2 regions of the Achromobacter sp. GW823-FHT04E03 genome follow, and region 2 is predicted to be linked to the other one. Evidence: riboswitches for the same ligand, from Rfam matches in the RefSeq annotation. Region 2 holds a riboswitch; the other holds the start of a gene.
The links. A riboswitch is a leader RNA that binds a small molecule or an ion and turns the genes downstream of it on or off. The one in region 2 is predicted to bind glycine.
Positions count from the first base shown of each region.

Region 1 (8,792 bases), on a different contig from region 2:
CTCGTAGGCGTAGCTAGGTTTTGATCCGTGCCGCGGGCTGCCGTCAGTCATGGTTTGTTTCCCTTGTATGGTGGTGAGATCTGCCCATGCCCAAGGACCGGGTCGCGTCTCACTTGCTTGCAGGCCCATCTTTTGTAGGTCTTTGCGCAGCCAGCCTCTATACGCCTGACGCAATGACTGTTCCCGCTGCGCAGGAAAGCATGTTCAACGACACCAATCCGCTGGACCGCCATTGCTTGCTGGACTCGGGCAACATCGCCGAGATCAAGGACCAGGTCAGCCAGCACCTCTGGTCGCACCGCATGTGCGTCCCCCCGGGAAAACCCCTGCAATCCCGCCTGTACGGCGTCTTCTTCGGCAATGCGGCCTTGTTCGATCTGCACTATGGCGCGGAAGTCGAGATCGACGCCGGCGATATCGCCAGCTACTACCTGATCCGAATCACGCTGCAAGGCTCCGGGCTGATCACGCTGGGCAAGCGCAGCGCGTCGATGAGCGCGGGCAGCCTGACCATTTCCTCGCCGTCCGAGCGCAGCGTGATCCGCATCGGCCGCGACTGCCGCAACCTGATCCTGCGCATCGAGCGCGAGGCGCTGGAGCGCCAGCTGCAGCGGCTGCTTGAACGCCCTATCAAGCAGGCGCTGGTGTTCGACCTGCAAATGGATGCCGACGCTTCCGGACCGGTGGCGGTGCGCGAAACGCTGGACTATCTGTGCCGGCTGTACCGCCATCCCGCCATTGAAGGCGTCACGCAAACGCTGGCCGCCGGCTTTTCAGACTACCTGCTGACGCTGCTGCTGACCCAGCTGCCGCACAACTACTCCGAGGCTTTGCAGGCAGACCGCCGCCAGCCGTTGCCGCTGCACGTGCGGCGCGCGCGCGATTACATAGAAAGCCATCTGGACCAGCCGCTATCGCTGATGGACCTGGCGGCCTACTGCGGCGTCTCCGTGCGCACGCTGCAAAACGGCTTTTCGCAGTTCCTGAAGCAGAGTCCCAGCGACTACGTGCGCAACCAGCGGCTGGCCCAGGTGCACGCGGCGCTTGCGCAAGCCGGCGAAGGCGATAGCGTCACCGACATCCTGCTGCGGCACGGCATTTCCAGCTTCGGGCATTTCGCCACCCACTACCGCAAGCGCTACGGCTGCCTGCCGTCGGACACCCTGCGCCAAAGCAGGCATTAGGCGTCGCACGGCAGCGCCGGATTCGCTTGCCGGATCGGAACGCCGCTTGCGCGTTCGGCGCAGCCACGCCTGCACGCCGCCGCTAGGATCAAGGCTCCATCTGACGGAGCTTGACCATGAGAATCAGCGTCATAGGCGGCGGCCACGGCTGCTACGCGGCAGCGGCCGAGCTGTTTGAGAAAGGCCATCACGTGCATTGGTGGCGCAGGGACTGGTCGGCCTTCCAGGGCTTGCGGGATGCGGGCGCGCTGACGGTCACCGACTATCGCGGCAGCCGCCAGGTTCCGCTGGGCGACGGACCGCGGCAGTTGCAGCTGGTGCGCGACCTGGCCACAGCCGTGGAGCATGCGGAGCTGCTGGTCATTCCCCTGCCTTCCACCACCCACGAAGCGCTGGCGCGGGAATTGGCGCCGCTGCTGCGCGACGGCCAGGTCGTGTTCCTGCCGCCTGGCACCTTCGGCTGCTACGTCTTCGCCCGCGCCATGAAAGACGCGGGAAACGTCGCGGATACGGCCTTCGCCGAAACCGGCACCCTGCCCTATCTGGCCCGCAAGCATGGCGAAAAGGTCGTGATCAGCGGCTACGCCACCCGTCTGCCCACCGGCGTCTTTCCGCGGCGGCTGTCGAAGCAGGCGCTGGCCGTGGTCCAGCGCGCCTACCCCAGCATCGAACCGATAGAGGACGGACTTTCGGGCGCACTGATGAACGCCGGCCCCATCATCCATCCGCCGCTCATCATGATGAATGCAGGGCCGCTGGAACACTTCGACAAATGGGACATCCACAACGAAGGCACCCAGGCCTCCATACGGCGCGTGACCGACGCGCTGGACGCGGAGCGCATCGCCATCCGTGTGGCCCTGGGCTATGCCGCGCCCCACTTCCCGTTGGCCGACCACTATGCCGCCGAAGGCGATGAATGGATGTACGGCCGCGGCGCCCATGGCAAGCTCACCGACAGCGGCGACTGGCGCGAGGACATAGACCTGCACACGCACCGCTACATGCTCGAAGACACGCGGCTCGGCCTGTCATTCCTGGTGTCCGCCGGCCGCTGGGCGGGCGTGCCGACGCCGGTCGCGCAAGGCCTGCTGAGCCTGGCCAGCGCGGTCACCGGCCGCGACCTCTACGCGGAAGGACGCACATTCGAACGCCTGGGCCTGGACCGCCTGTCGCACGCGGACATGCGCCAGCTTCTGGCCGAAGGCTGCTGACACGGAGATACAAGCCATGAATGAAAAAATGTGCGTAGTCGGCGCCGGCCGCATGGGCGTGGGCATCACGCTGTCATACATCCATGCGGGACTGGACGTCACGCTGATAGACATCAAATCGCGCACGTCCGCCGAGCAGGCCGGGTACTTCGCCCGTGTGCGGGACGATCTGCGCCGCGAGCTCGGCATCCTGTGCAGGCTGGGCTTGCTCGACGCCGCGCAGGCGGAGGTTGCGCTGGCGCGCGTGCGCCTATGCACGCGCGAGGATGCGGAGGCAGACCTGCGGCAGGCGCGCGTGGTGTTCGAAGCCGTGCCTGAACGCCTGGACGCCAAGCGCGATGCCTTTGTATGGCTGGGAGCGGCCTGCGCGCCGGACAGCATCATCGCGTCCACCACGTCCACCTTTCTGGTCACCGAGCTGGCGGAACTGGTGCAAAACCGGCAGCGCTTCCTGAACGCGCACTGGCTCAACCCCGCCTACCTGATACCGCTGGTGGAAGTGAGCCGCGGCCCGCAGACCAGCGAGGCCGCGACGCAAGGGCTGCTGGCAGCGCTGCGCCTGGCGGGCAAGAAGCCCGTGCAGTGCGCCCCCGCCGCGGGCTACATCGTGCCCCGCATCCAGGCCCTGGCCATGAACGAAGCGGCCCGCATGGTGGAGGAAGGCGTGGCCAGCGCCGAAGACATCGACACGGCCGTGCGCCTGGGCTTCGGCCTGCGTTTTTCGGTTCTGGGGCTGCTGGAGTTCATCGACTGGGGCGGCGGCGACATCCTCTACTACGCCTCGCGCTACCTCGCCGATGCCATCGATCCGCGCTTCGCCTCGCCTGCGGTCATCGCCCGCAATATGGAACAAGGGCGCAACGGGCTGCGCGACGGCCAGGGCTTCTATGACTACGCCGGCATGGACGTGAATGCCTACAAGATGGAGCGGCTGGCGCAATTGTGCAAGCGCCTGGAAGTGATGGACCTGCTGCCCCGCTACGGCGCGGCGAGGCAGCCGCCCGCGCGATAGCGGGCCTATTGCTCCAGTTCGCCCAGGATCCGGTACGCCAGCCGGACCCTGGCCTCGTTGGGATAATTCCGGTTGGCCAGTATCACGATGCCCAGCTTCTTCGACGGCACGAACGCCACATAGCCGCCGAAGCCATTGGTCGAACCCGTCTTGTTGATCCACACGGTCTCCTGCGGCGGCAGCGGCGGGTTCAACGCCGCCACGGGCTGGCTCTGGCTGTTGTAGTTGCCGGCATTGGCCGTCAACAGCGCGTCCAGCGTTGCCGGATAGCGCAATTGCTCCCAGGCCAGGTCCTGGGTCATGTCGCCCAGCTGGTAATAACCGACGTGCGTCTGCGCGATTGCGCCGCGCAGTCCGGCATCCGCAAGGTTCAAGCCCATGTTCGCGTCGACGAAACGGATCAGGTCGCGTGCGCTGGTCTTCACGCCGTAGGCTTCGTCGGCCAGCACGCCCGGATTCACGCGCACGGGCGCATTCTGCTTGTTGTAGCCCTGCGCGTAGTCCGCCATCCTGGCGGCGGGCACGTCGATGTAGGTGCTGGTCAGGCCCAGCTTGGGAAACAGGTCCCGCTCCATGGCCGCCTTGAACGGCCGGTTCAGGCTCTTGGCCGCCACCATGCCCAGCATGCCGATACTGGGGTTGGCGTAGGTGCGATACGTGCCAGCGGCATGCTCGGGCTTCCAGGCCTTGAGATAGGCCATCAGCTGCGCCTGGTTCTTGATCGCGTCGGGCACCTGCAAGGGGAAGCCGCCGGTCGTGTGCGTCCCCAGGTTGATCAGGCTCAGCTTGGCGAAGTCGCTGCCGGCGAGCTCCGGCAGGTACTTGGCCGGACTGTCGCTCAAGGCCAGGCGGCCGCGCACCTGTGCATAGGCTGCCAGGGTTGCCGTGTAGGTCTTGCTGATGGAGCCGATCTCGTACAGCGTATCGCTGCCGGCAGGCCTGCCGGTCTGCCTGGACGCCACGCCATAGTTGTAGAAATGCTGTGTCCCGTTGCGGGTCACGGCGATCGACATGCCCGCAATGCCGTGTTCGCGCATGACGGCCTGGACCGCCTCGTCGACCTTGCGGTCCGTCTCTGCCTGGCCGGCCTGCGCCAGCGCGCAGCCTGCGGCCATCAGCGCAAACAATCCCGTGCGCAGCATGCTGTTCAAGCGCATTCTCGTCATTCCCTGTCGTGTCGGATCCGTGGCGCCGCGACGGCGGCGCGCATGCATCGTAGCGCGATGCGACGCCTTATTGGTACTAACCCTTGGTCTCATCCCAGGGGAATTTGGCTATTCTCGCCTCGTCGATCCAAAACCCCGCAGAAGAGACCTGCCCCCGCGGCAGGCGCCGACGGAGCAACCGCCCCGGAAACTCTCAGGCAAACAGGACTGCGCGGTCTAGACAATCTGGAGAGAGGCGCCAAGCGCGCCCACCGAAGGGGAACCCGCCGCCGTCTGCGCCGCGGGTGAAGCTCTCAGGTACAGAGACAGATGGGGTGCTGCGGCCGGGTGGCCGCGGCCACTCAATCTGGAGCCATCATGCCCCGCATCGCCATCATTGGCGCCGGTATCACCGGCGTCACGTCCGCCTATGCCTTGAGCAAACTGGGATATCACGTCACTGTCTATGACCGCCAGCGCTATCCGGCCATGGAGACCTCCTACGCCAACGGCGGCCAGTTGTCGGCCAGCAACGCCGAGGTCTGGAACAGCACCGCCACCATCATGAAAGGCCTGCGCTGGCTCGGCCGCCACAACGCCCCGCTGCTGCTCAATCCCCGCTTCAGCTGGCACAAGTACTCCTGGCTGGCGCAGTTCATCGGACAGATCCGCAACTACCGCCGCAACACGATCGAGACCACCCGGCTGGCCATCGCCGCGCGCCAGCATCTGTACGCCATGGCGGAAGAAGAAGGCATAGATTTCGACCTGGAGCGCCGCGGCATCCTGCACATCTACCACGACGCCGCCAGCTTCGAGACCGCGCGCCGCGCCAATGCCCTGCTGCAGGAAGGCGGGCTGGAGCGCTACGCGGTGTCGCCCGAGGAAGCGCGCAGCATCGAGCCCACGCTGCAAACCGCCTGCCATGGCGGCTTCTACACGCCTTCGGACGCCACCGGCGACATCCACAAGTTCACCAGCGGCCTGGCCCGCGCCTGCGCACGCCGCGGCGTGCGCTTCGCGCAGGACGCGGACATCCGCAACATCAGCCTGGACGGCGCGCCCTACGTGCTCGACGTCGTACGCGAAGGCGGCACGCGCCGCGAACAGCACGAGGCCGACGCCATCGTCGTCTGCGCCGGCGCCGTCAGCCGGCAGTTCGCCAGGCAGCTGGGCGACACGCTCAACATCTACCCGGTCAAGGGCTACTCCATCAGCGTGCATCTGGACGACGCCGCCAGCCAGGCGGCCGCGCCGCGCGTCAGCCTGCTGGACGAAGCCGCCAAGATCGTCACCAGCCGCCTGGGCGACCGCTTCCGCGTGGCCGGCACGGCGGAGTTCAATGGCTTCAACATGGACATCCGCGCGGAGCGCGTGCAGCCCCTGGTGGACTGGACCCGCAAGCACTTCCCCGGCATCCGCACCTCTCGCGTGGTGCCGTGGTGCGGGCTGCGCCCCATGACTCCAAGCATGATGCCCCGCGTGGGCCCAGGCAGGCGGCCCGGCGTGTTTTACAACACGGGGCATGGGCACCTGGGCTGGACCTTGTCGGCAGCGACGGCGCAGATGCTGGCGGCGAGCGTGAGGGAGGGGGTGGGCGAGGCATGAGTCGAGGGCCGCGCGACGCATCGCGCGGCCCGCAAAAAAAACCAGTCGGTTGGTATCTGTCGCCCTCGCCTCATACCAAAGGCCAATGGATTTCCGGCCAAAACCCGCCTACTGTTTCGCAACATGAAAATCCAGAAAACATCTGGATTGAAAACAAGCCGCCACAACCAGTACAGCCTTCCGCCTACGGCCGTGAAAATCTTGCGCAGATAATTATTCCACTTGGGGGAGTGCAATGAAACCAACCACGGCGAAGGCCAAAGCCACCCTCGCGGCACTTGTTCTTACTTTTCTTTCCAGCTGCTCCATAAACATAGTATCCAACTACGACGAAGCATTGGATAAAGGAGCAATGGATCTCGTCTCTATGACCGCAAGTATTTTCGGAAAACTGCGGCAGTGCGCAATCAAGGGGAAAGGGGTCTGCGCAGATCCGAGTACGACATACGCCCCTGAAAATTACTCCGAGATAAGAAACAAGCTTGATGTCATGATCGTACGGTCTACCGCCGACGCACGAAACAAGGGAACAACCACCCAATTATATCGGGCCGGCCAAGCACTCTTACTCGACCCTCCTTTGCCGCTCGAAGACTCCGCAACAGCAGAGGCTCAAGGCGAAAGGGAATTCACGCAGCCCTTTTCACCGCTCAATTCGCTTGAAGGCAGAAACTCCCGCAACACTCCCCTAGACCTTCAAACCATACAACTGGCCCAACAATTAATAAATATTCATTTCCGAGCAATAATGACTACACAGAGCGCGAGAAAGGCAGGTGAGAAAGCCGAATTAAAATAACAGGGAGACAATAAATGAACTGGACAAAAGTACTTGAGGATATGCTGACCGCCGCCGAAAAATCTGCTGGCGGCGCCTGGGCAAAGCTGGAGAGCTACGCTGAACAGGAGTTTCAGACGCTAGTTGGCGTTGCCTCCAAGATTCAAAAGCGCCAGGCCGAAAAAACCATAACGGAGGTAAACGCCCATTTCTTAATGGATCAATACCGGCTGGCCGCAAAAGCAGTTCTTTTTGCCATTGTGGATCTCTCGAATATCGTCATCCAAAACTCATGGAACGCGGCAATGGCTGTATTGAGGAAGGCCATTTCCAGTGCCATTGGCTGGCCATTGCTCGCCTGAGGCCGACGCGTCAAGCGAATGGTACGGCTGGGGATTACATTCGGAAAGCTCCGGTACCGCGACCGAATTCCACGTTTCTCTTGAGAGACCCCCAATGGAAACCGTTACTGGCGAACCAAAAACAGCCCTCGACGAGTCCGTCAATGCAGGCCGGAAGCCGGCCAGGCGTAAAACGCGCTACCAGATGGTGCAGACGATCGTAGTGATCATGTTTGGCGCTGCTATTCCAGCCTTGCTGCTGGGACTCGCAGCGGTTGGACTGACCGATCTTCAGAGAACGCTCAATCCAACCGCAGGTGAATTTGTCACAACATTTGAGGCAACACAAAATGCGGTATCCCGGGCTTCGGATCCCAATTCGTATGTTCTGGCAGCATTTGTGTTCTCAGAGCATTCAAATAAGACCGTAATCACTACAAAAACCCGACTCAAAATCGGAGTGATGCAAATTGGATTTGCCGTAATGAGCGTTGGCGTCATGTTTCTTCTGCTTGGCATCAAAGACGGCGGTTTCGATGCCGCCTTGGCGGCAACCGATTTGAAATTCGATTTCAAGACAGGCTCAACAGGACTAGCCACATTCGTCATCGGTGCCTTGATGGCAGCAGCCGGCGGGTTGCTCAAAAATGATTACTCCACCGTTGGCGTGCCGTCTTTTTCAGCGGAGAGCGGAGCCTATTCGACCGTGGATTTCCGCTCAATCCTGAATGACTGCAAAGTGCTACCGGAAGATCAGATAGCCACGTGTTTTGTGAAGAGCCTCGAATAATCACTGGACGCCTGCAATGAAAATCCCTCCTCTATTTCTTGCGCTGAATTTGCTCATACCTTCTTGGGCCAATGCGGAGCTTGTGTGCCCGCCAGACGACACCCCCGCCATCAACAATGCATGCCGCGACGGTTCGATCCCGAGGTCGAAAAGGCCGAGCCCTGACGTAGAAGGGCAGCCGAGTAAAAAGAAGCCTATCTCAACCAATCCAGGTTTACCAACGAGCCCCGGCACGATTGGCGGCAGCGGCGGCTCCGGCACCAGCAGTCACCAACGACCGGATATTCCGACCACGAAAATGCAACCATCGGGAAAGGTCAAGTAATACTCCGCATGGAAAATTCGACACCATCGTATGGCACTGATTTAAAAGTCCGCGGAGCCCCATTGGGCGAATTACCATGCCGCCGCATCGTCCCGTTTCACGCCGGCGCGACCTCCTTCTGTTTTTGATCGTTCGCCGAGCCATCCGCAAAAACTCCCGCTCCCGACGCCCCCAACTGTCCGCACATAGCGTTACCCTTACACACTTCCCCATCCTTCACCACCAGCAAGATCCGCTCCGGATCCACCAGCAACGACAGATCCTTCAGCGGATCCCCATCGACCATGACCACGTCCGCCAGATAGCCAGGACGCAGCATGCCCAATTCGTGCGGACGTTGCATGATCTCGCCGCCCAACCGGGTGGCGGACACGAGCGCTTCGGTCGGGGTCATG
Region 1 is NZ_JBXAIJ010000001.1:1,781,267-1,790,058, forward strand. Features, by position in the region: gene AC1RHV_RS08355 (spinster family MFS transporter) at 1-51, opposite strand, end outside; gene AC1RHV_RS08360 (AraC family transcriptional regulator) at 174-1,184, shown strand; gene AC1RHV_RS08365 (NAD/NADP-dependent octopine/nopaline dehydrogenase family protein) at 1,301-2,398, shown strand; gene AC1RHV_RS08370 (3-hydroxybutyryl-CoA dehydrogenase) at 2,415-3,410, shown strand; gene ampC (class C beta-lactamase) at 3,416-4,576, opposite strand; glycine riboswitch at 4,705-4,796, shown strand; glycine riboswitch at 4,798-4,889, shown strand; gene AC1RHV_RS08380 (D-amino acid dehydrogenase) at 4,934-6,163, shown strand; gene AC1RHV_RS08385 (hypothetical protein) at 6,399-6,962, shown strand; gene AC1RHV_RS08390 (hypothetical protein) at 6,977-7,303, shown strand; gene AC1RHV_RS08395 (hypothetical protein) at 7,398-8,072, shown strand; gene AC1RHV_RS08400 (metal-dependent hydrolase family protein) at 8,495-8,792, opposite strand, start outside.
Region 1: another riboswitch for glycine. It lies ahead of AC1RHV_RS08380 (D-amino acid dehydrogenase); the one in region 2 lies ahead of gcvT (glycine cleavage system aminomethyltransferase GcvT).

Region 2 (8,792 bases):
TCTTCGTAACTCGATCCGAACGATTCAGGGGTTTCCACCAGGGCGTCCAGGCGCAATTGGCGCAGCGGCGCCGCGTCGGCGGGAACAAGGCGTCGGACGGTGATCGGGGACATGGTCGGCAAGTGTTGGGAATAGGGAACGTTCGGCGGTGGATTCGCCAGTATAGGGGGACGCGCTGCCTATAATGGTCCTAACGCCGCTTGCGGTTTTCACAAAGGAGCCAATGATGTTCGGTTTCCTCAAGACAAACCAGGACGCCAAGCGCGACGAAGTCCAGGAAGAGTTCGTGGCGCGCGTGGCGGGTGCTGCGCAGGACTTCGTCCAGGCAGCCGGCTCGGCTGGCGCCGTGCTGGATTACACGCCATCCAGCGTCCATGCGCTGGACGAAGCGCTGGAGGCCGCCCATCTCGGGACCTTGCCTCTCACTCCCATGCAGACCGTCGGCGCCGCCGCCTACCTCTACGAGGTGGGACGCCGCGCGTATGGCGGCCTCTACGAAGTGTGCGATGACGAGGACCCAGTGGTGCTGGTCTGCGGCGAGCCCGATTCCGAGGTCTGCTTCGGCGCCATCGCCAAGGTCGAAAGGCGCATCCGTTACGGCTCCGCCGAGGCCATCCCACCTTATTTCGAACAGTTCCTGATGGCCTTGCAGGCGGGCGAGGCCCGCACCATCCGCTAGCGTCCCGGCGCTTCGGGCGCCCGGTTTGCTTCCCCGTGCGGCCCGGCTCTCTGTGCTGAAAACGTCCGCTTTTGGCGCGATGACAACGGCCGTCCGGGCCATTCCGGGATTTCCCTTAGGGCTGTAAGAAAAACAGCCCTACAATTCGGCCATTCCCGCCGCCCTGGCGGGTGCTCGCGCCGTCTGTCATCAGGCGGATTTTTACTAGAAGTACACTCGCGCCGCGTTACGCGTCCGAACCCGCCTTGCCCCCAGGAGCGCCTGCATGAAATTCCGCTTCCCCATTTTCATCATCGACGAAGACTACCGTTCCGAGAACGCGTCCGGTCTGGGTATCCGCGCCTTGTCCGCGGCGATCGAGGCCGAGGGCGTCGAGGTGATCGGGGTGACCAGTTACGGCGATCTGAGCTCGTTCGCCCAGCAGCAGAGCCGGGCCAGCGCCTTCATCCTGTCGATCGACGACGAAGAGTTCGACGTGGATTCGCCCGAGGACGTGGCCAGCGCCATCAAGAACCTGCGCGCCTTCATCGGCGAGCTGCGTTTCCGCAATGCCGACATCCCCATCTACCTGTACGGCGAGACGCGCACGTCCGAGCACATCCCCAACGACATCCTGCGCGAGCTGCACGGCTTCATCCACATGTTCGAGGACACCCCCGAATTCGTGGCGCGCCACATCATCCGCGAAGCCCGCAGCTACGTCGACAGCCTGCCGCCGCCGTTCTTTCGTGAACTGGTCAAGTACGCGCAGGACGGCTCGTACTCCTGGCACTGCCCCGGCCACTCCGGCGGCGTGGCGTTCCTGAAGAGCCCGGTGGGCCAGATGTTCCACCAGTTCTTCGGCGAGAACATGCTGCGCGCAGACGTCTGCAACGCCGTGGACGAACTGGGCCAGCTGCTGGACCACACCGGTCCCGTGGCCGAATCCGAACTGAACGCCGCGCGCATCTTCCACGCCGACCACTGTTTCTTCGTGACCAACGGCACCTCCACCTCCAACAAGGTGGTGTGGCATGCCAACGTGGCCGCGGGCGACGTGGTGGTGGTGGACCGCAACTGCCACAAGTCGATCCTGCACGCCATCACGATGACGGGCGCGATTCCGGTGTTCCTGCGCCCCACGCGCAACCACCTGGGCATCATCGGTCCGATTCCGCTGGAAGAATTCCACCCGGACAACATCCGCAAGAAGATCGAGGCCAACCCCTTCGCGCGCGAAGCGGTGAACAAGAACCCGCGCATCCTGACGCTGACGCAGAGCACCTACGACGGCGTCATCTACAACGTCGAAATGATCAAGAAGCAGCTGGGGAGCTACGTCGACACGCTGCACTTCGACGAAGCCTGGCTGCCGCACGCGTCGTTCCACGAGTACTACCAGGACATGCACGCCATCGGCCAGGACCGTCCGCGCAGCCAGGACGCGATGGTGTTCGCCACCCACTCCACGCACAAGCTGCTGGCCGGCATTTCGCAGGCCTCGCAGATCATCGTGCAGGAGTCCGAGACCCGCAAGCTGGACCGCAACGTCTTCAACGAAGCCTACCTGATGCACACGTCCACCTCGCCCCAGTACGCGATCATCGCGTCCTGCGACGTGGCCGCCGCCATGATGGAGCCGCCGGGAGGCACCGCGCTGGTCGAGGAAAGCATCCGCGAAGCCCTGGACTTCCGTCGCGCCATGCGCAAGGTGGAATCCGAATTCGGCAAGAACGACTGGTGGTTCAAGGTCTGGGGGCCGAACCGCCTGGTTTCGGAAGGCATCGGCAACCGCGACGAATGGATCCTGGAGTCCAACGACCACTGGCATGGCTTCGGCGAAATGGCCGAAGGCTTCAACATGCTGGACCCGATCAAGGCCACCATCATCACCCCGGGCCTGGATATGTCGGGCAGCTTCGGCGAAACCGGCATTCCCGCCGCGCTGGTCTCCAAGTACCTGACCGAGCACGGCGTGGTGGTCGAGAAGACCGGCCTGTATTCGTTCTTCATCCTGTTCACCATCGGCATCACCAAGGGCCGCTGGAACACGCTGCTGACCGCCTTGCAGCAATTCAAGGACGACTACGACCGCAACCAGCCGCTGTGGCGCATCCTGCCGGAATTCTGCCGCGACCATCGCCGCTACGAGCGCATGGGCCTGCGCGACTTGTGCCAGGAGATCCACGAAGCCTATCGCGCGCGTGACGTGGCCCGCCTGACCACCGAGATGTACCTGAGCGACATGGTGCCGGCCCTCAAGCCGTCGGATGCCTTCGCCCGCATGGCGCACCGCGAGGTCGAGCGCGTCGACATCGACAAGCTCGAAGGCCGCGTCACCGGCGTGCTGCTGACCCCGTATCCTCCGGGCATCCCGCTCTTGATCCCGGGCGAACGCTTCAACCGCACCATCGTCCAGTACCTGCAGTTCGCGCGCGAGTTCAACCAGCGCTTCCCGGGCTTCGAAACCTACATCCACGGCCTGGCCGACGAAGTGGGTCCGGATGGCGAAAAGCGCTATTACGTCGACTGCCTGATCGAAGACTGATGTTCGATGTAGCAGTACTCGGCGCCGGCGCCGCGGGCATGATGTGTGCCGCGGTCGCCGGCCAGCGCGGCTTGCGCGTGGTGCTGGTCGACCACGCCGAGCGCCTGGCGGAGAAGATCCGCATTTCCGGTGGCGGCCGCTGCAACTTCACCAATATCGGCGCCGGCCCCGCCAACTTCCTCTCCGACAATCCGCATTTCTGCCGTTCGGCCTTGGCCGGTTACACGCCGCAGGATTTCCTGGCGCTGATGAAGCGCCACCACATCGCCTGGCATGAGAAGCATCGCGGCCAGCTGTTCTGCGACGATTCCAGCGAATCCATCATCGAAATGCTGCGCGCGGAGTGCGACGCGGGCAGGGTGCAGTGGCGCATGGGATGCTCGGTGGCCGAGATCGGCCATGGCGAGCAGGGTTACGAGCTGCACACCAGCCAGGGCACGATCCGCGCCGCGAAACTGGTGATCGCGACCGGCGGCATGGCCATTCCCCAACTGGGCGCCACCGATTTTGGCCTGAAGATCGCGCGGCAGTTCGGCCTGAAGGTCGTGGAACCGCGTCCCGCCCTGGTGCCGCTGACCTTCGATGCCGAGCAGTGGCGGTCCCTTTCCGAATTGTCCGGCGTGGCGCTGGAGGTCAATCTGCACACGGGGCAGGGCAAGGCGCGCGGCGAGTTTCTCGAGGACCTGCTCTTTACCCATCGCGGCCTGTCCGGACCTGCCATTCTGCAGATCTCCAGCTACTGGAAACCTGGGGAGCCCATCGTGATCGATCTGGCGCCTGGCCGCGATCTGGCGGAAGAACTGCTGGCGTCGAAGTCGGGCAACCGGCAGCAGCTGCATACCGTCCTGGCGGGCCTCTGGCCCAAGCGCCTGGCCGACCGCTGGCTGCACCTGGCGGAGCAGGGCGGCAAGCCGGGCCTGGCGGCGCTGCGCCCGGCCGACGCGCCGGACAAGACCTTGCGCACGCTGGCCCAGGACATCCATCAATGGAGCCTGGTGCCCAGCGGCACGGCCGGCTACAAGAAGGCCGAAGTCATGCGCGGCGGCGTGGACACGCGCGGGCTGGACCAGAAGTCCATGCAGGCCAAGACCGTCGCCGGCCTCTATTTCATCGGCGAAGCCGTGGACGTCACGGGCTGGCTGGGCGGCTACAACTTCCAGTGGGCCTGGGCTTCGGGCGTGGCCTGCGGCAAGGCGCTGTAGCGTCCTCTGGCGGGACAGGGCGCCGATAGGCCGGCGCTATGGCAGGTATTGGAAGCCTGCCATTGTTATATCAAATAAAAATACTTATCATTTATGTTTTCGATATTGATCCAAACCCTGAATCGGGGGGCGGATCCAACGGAGACATGCATGGCCTACACTCTTCCGCCCCTGCCGTATGCCTACGACGCCCTGGAACCTCACATCGACGCGATGACGATGGAGATCCACTACAGCAAGCACCATCAGACCTACGTCAACAGCCTGAACGCCGCGCTGGAAGGCGCGGGCATCGTCACCAACGAGCCGGTCGAGTCCCTGGTGGCGCGGCTGGAGCAGTTGCCCGAAGCCATCCGCGGCGCCGTGCGCAACCACGGCGGGGGCCACGCCAACCACAGCCTGTTCTGGTCGGTCATGTCGCCCGAGGGCGGGGGTGAGCCGGACGGCGCATTGGCAGCGGCCATCGAGTCCGAACTGGGCGGGCAGGCCGCCTTCCGCGACGCGTTCACCAAGGCTGCGCTGACCCGCTTCGGCAGCGGTTGGGCCTGGCTCTCGGTCACGCCGGCCGGCAAGCTTGCGGTGGAAAGCAGCGCCAACCAGGACAGCCCGCTGATGCACGGCAACACGCCCATTCTGGGGCTGGACGTGTGGGAGCACGCCTATTACCTGAAGTACCAGAACCGCAGGCCCGAGTACATCGGCGCCTTTTACAATGTCGTGAATTGGCCTGAAGTGGCGCGCCGCTACGCGGCAGCCCAGCGCTGAGCGCATCTCTCGCAAGGAGGGCAGCGGCACATGAATACCTTCAGCCGTCATCGCGTGCGGCCGGCGGCCACCAGCATCAGCGTGTGGACCCTGGCCGTATTGGTGGCATGCCTGGGCCTGCACCAGTTGTGGGCCTATCTGGACGTGCGCGCGCCGCACGTGGCCGATGCCCTCCTGGGCGGGCTGGTGGCCGCGGGCGCTACGGCCCTGGGTACTTTGCCCATCCTGTTTGCCCGGACCATCCCCCAGAAAATGCAGGACAGCATGTTCGGCTTCGGCGCCGGCGTGATGCTGGCCGCCAGCGCCTTCTCGCTGGTGGCGCCGGGCATCGCCGCGGGCCGCGACCTGGGCTATGGCCCCTGGGGCGCCGGCTTGACGGTGGGCGCGGCCGTACTGCTGGGGGCGGCGGTGCTGCTGCTCATGGACCGTACCCTGCCGCACGAACATTTCATCAAGGGCCGGGAAGGCATCGAGGCGCACCGCCTGCGCCGCACCTGGCTGTTCGTCTTCGCCATCACCCTGCACAACCTGCCGGAAGGCCTGGCCATAGGCGTGGGCTACGCGGGCAACGACGCCATGCGCGGCACCGCGCTGGCCACCGGCATTGCGATCCAGGACATTCCCGAGGGGCTGGTGGTGGCGGTGGCGCTGCTGGCGGCGGGCTATCAGCGCGCCTTCGCCGTGGCGCTGGGCATGCTGTCCGGGCTGGTCGAGCCGCTGGGCGCGGTGCTCGGCGCCGCAGTGGTCGGCTGGTCCGAGCCGCTTCTGCCCTGGGGCCTGGGTTTTGCCGCAGGCGCCATGCTGTTCGTGATCAGCCACGAGATCATCCCCGAATCGCACCGCAAGGGGCATGAGGTCTACGCGACCTGCGGCCTGATGCTGGGTTTCGTGCTGATGATGCTGCTGGACACGGCGCTGGGCTGAGCCGCCGCGGGCATTCCCTGGCCGCGGCTTTCGTTGTATGCTTGCGCCGCTGTCACGCATGTTGCGGGAGAGAGCGGCCTGTACGTCCGGCCGCCGCCGAAGGCGCAATTCGCCCGGAATCGCTCAGGTAACCCATACCGCCCATGCTTGCCCTGTCCCGGTTTTCTCACCGTGCGGACGCGGCAAAACAGTACTCTGGAGAGACCTGGCGCCGGCCCTGAACTAGGGACATAGCGAGCAGCCCAGGCGCCGAAGGTGCAAACCCGCCATGCGGGGCAACTCTCAGGCAAAAGGACAGAGGGGCGGAAGATTCAGCCGTTGTACAAGCGCACCCCGCTTGGCACCACTGGCATTCCGTAACCCTGGCAACACTGCCGCCCCGGAGTTTCCGCGCATGTCCGCAACCCTCAAACGCACCCCGCTGGCCGAAGAACACATCGCCTCTGGCGCCCGCATGGTCGACTTCGGCGGCTGGGACATGCCGCTGGCCTACGGTTCGCAGCTGGAAGAGCACCACGCCGTGCGCCAGGACGCCGGCATGTTCGACGTGTCGCACATGCTGAACGTCGACGTGGCCGGTCCCGACACGTTCGCCTTCCTGCAGCGCCTGGTCGCCAACGACGTGTCCAAGCTGACCGTGCCCGGCAAGGCGTTGTACAGCTGCATGCTGAACCCGCAAGGCGGCGTGATCGACGACCTGATCATCTATTTCTTCGCCGCCGACGAATGGCGCGTCGTGGTCAACGCAGGCACGGCCGACAAGGACGTCGCCTGGATGCAGCGCGTCAAGCAGGCTGGCCAGTTCGACGTTGCCATCACGCCGCGCCGCGATCTGGCCATGGTGGCCGTGCAAGGCCCCAACGCCCGCGCCAAGGTCTGGGCCGCGCGCCCGGCCTGGCAGGCCGCCAGCGAGCCGCTGACCCCCTTCGTGGCCGCCCGCGTGGGCGACGACACCCTGGTGGCCCGTACCGGCTACACCGGCGAGGACGGCTTTGAAATCGTGCTGCCGGCCGCCGAAGTCGTGCAGCTGTGGCGCGACCTGGTCGCCCAGGGCGTGCGTCCCTGCGGCCTGGGCGCGCGCGACACGCTGCGCCTGGAAGCCGGCATGAATCTGTACGGCCAGGACATGGACGAGCTGACCCAGCCCGACCAGGCCGGCCTGACCTGGACCGTGTCCCTGAAGAACGCCGAGCGCCGCTTCATCGGCCGCGACGCGCTGGAACAATTCGCCACCCCCGCCACCTTCATCGGCCTGAAGCTGCAAGAGCGCGGCGTGATGCGCGCGCACATGGCCGTGCGCACCAAGGAAGGCACGGGCGAACTCACCAGCGGCACCATGTCGCCTACGCTGGGCGTGTCGATCGGCTTTGCCCGTCTGCCTCAAGGCGTCAAGGCGGGCGACACGGTCGAGGTCGACATCCGCGGTAAGTGGGTGCCCGCCCTGGCCTGCAAATTGCCGTTCGTGCGTAACGGCAAAGCGGTCGAACACTCGTAAACTCGAAGCTTCGCGCGAGCCGCCGGCCCCTGGGGCGACGGCCGCCCGCGCGAGGCGCGCAACACCATTCATCTACCCGCATTCCCTCAGGAGTTCCCATGAGTCTGCCCACCGATCGCAAGTACACCGAGTCCCATGAATGGGTCAAAGCCGAAGGCGATGTGTTCGTCGTCGGCATCACCGATACCGCCCAGGATCAATTGGGCGACCTGGTCTTCGTTGGCGACGTGAAGGTCGGCGCCAAGCTGAACGCCGGTGAAACCGCTGGCGTGGTCGAATCGGTCAAGGCCGCTTCGGACATCTACGCTCCCGTGGCCGGCGAGATCGTCGCGTTCAACGAAGAGCTGGAAAACAATCCCAACCTGATCAACGAATCGGCCTTCACCGCCTGGATCTTCAAGATCAAGCCGGTCAACGCCGCCGACGCCGACAAGCTGCTCGACGCCGCCGGCTACGAAGCCGTCGCCAACGGCTAAGCCAGCCTGGCTGGAACGGGCGCAGGGCACCCGCCACGCGCCTGTTCCGCAAGATGCAATACCGTCCGTCCTCCGACGACACCCGCTATCCCGAGACCTCTCCATGTCGCGCGCCCTAGACACCCACACCGACTTCATTCCCCGCCACATCGGCCCTTCCGACGCCGACCAGGCCGCCATGCTTGCCGTCATCGGCAGCGCCAGCCTGGACGCCCTGATCGAAGAAGTCGTGCCGCCCAAGATCCGCAGCCAGGCCCCGCTGGCGCTGCCCGCCTCGCGCAGCGAAACCGACGTGCTGGCCGAACTGAAGCAGATCGCCGGCCGCAACAAGGTCTACCGCAGCTATATCGGCCAGGGGTACTACGGCACGCAGACGCCCAACGTGGTGTTGCGCAACATTCTTGAGAATCCCGCCTGGTACACGGCCTACACGCCCTACCAGCCCGAGATCTCGCAGGGCCGCCTCGAAGCCCTGCTGAACTACCAGACCATGGTCGCCGACCTGACCGGGCTGGACATCTCCAACGCCTCGCTGCTGGACGAAAGCACCGCCGCCGCCGAAGCCATGACGCTGGCGCGTCGCAGCGCGAAGTCGAAGAGCCCGGTGTTCTTCATTTCGCGCCACGTGCATCCCCAGACCATCGAAGTCGTGCGCACGCGCGCCGAAGGACTGGACATCGAAATCACCATCGGCGACGAGGCCGAAGGCCTGCCCGAGTGCTTC
Region 2 is NZ_JBXAIJ010000002.1:1,282,954-1,291,745, forward strand. Features, by position in the region: gene AC1RHV_RS17240 (GNAT family N-acetyltransferase) at 1-113, opposite strand, end outside; gene AC1RHV_RS17245 (hypothetical protein) at 227-679, shown strand; gene AC1RHV_RS17250 (arginine/lysine/ornithine decarboxylase) at 945-3,206, shown strand; gene AC1RHV_RS17255 (BaiN/RdsA family NAD(P)/FAD-dependent oxidoreductase) at 3,206-4,408, shown strand; gene AC1RHV_RS17260 (superoxide dismutase) at 4,559-5,173, shown strand; gene AC1RHV_RS17265 (ZIP family metal transporter) at 5,204-6,097, shown strand; glycine riboswitch at 6,152-6,247, shown strand; glycine riboswitch at 6,283-6,405, shown strand; gene gcvT (glycine cleavage system aminomethyltransferase GcvT) at 6,492-7,592, shown strand; gene gcvH (glycine cleavage system protein GcvH) at 7,691-8,068, shown strand; gene gcvP (aminomethyl-transferring glycine dehydrogenase) at 8,172-8,792, shown strand, end outside.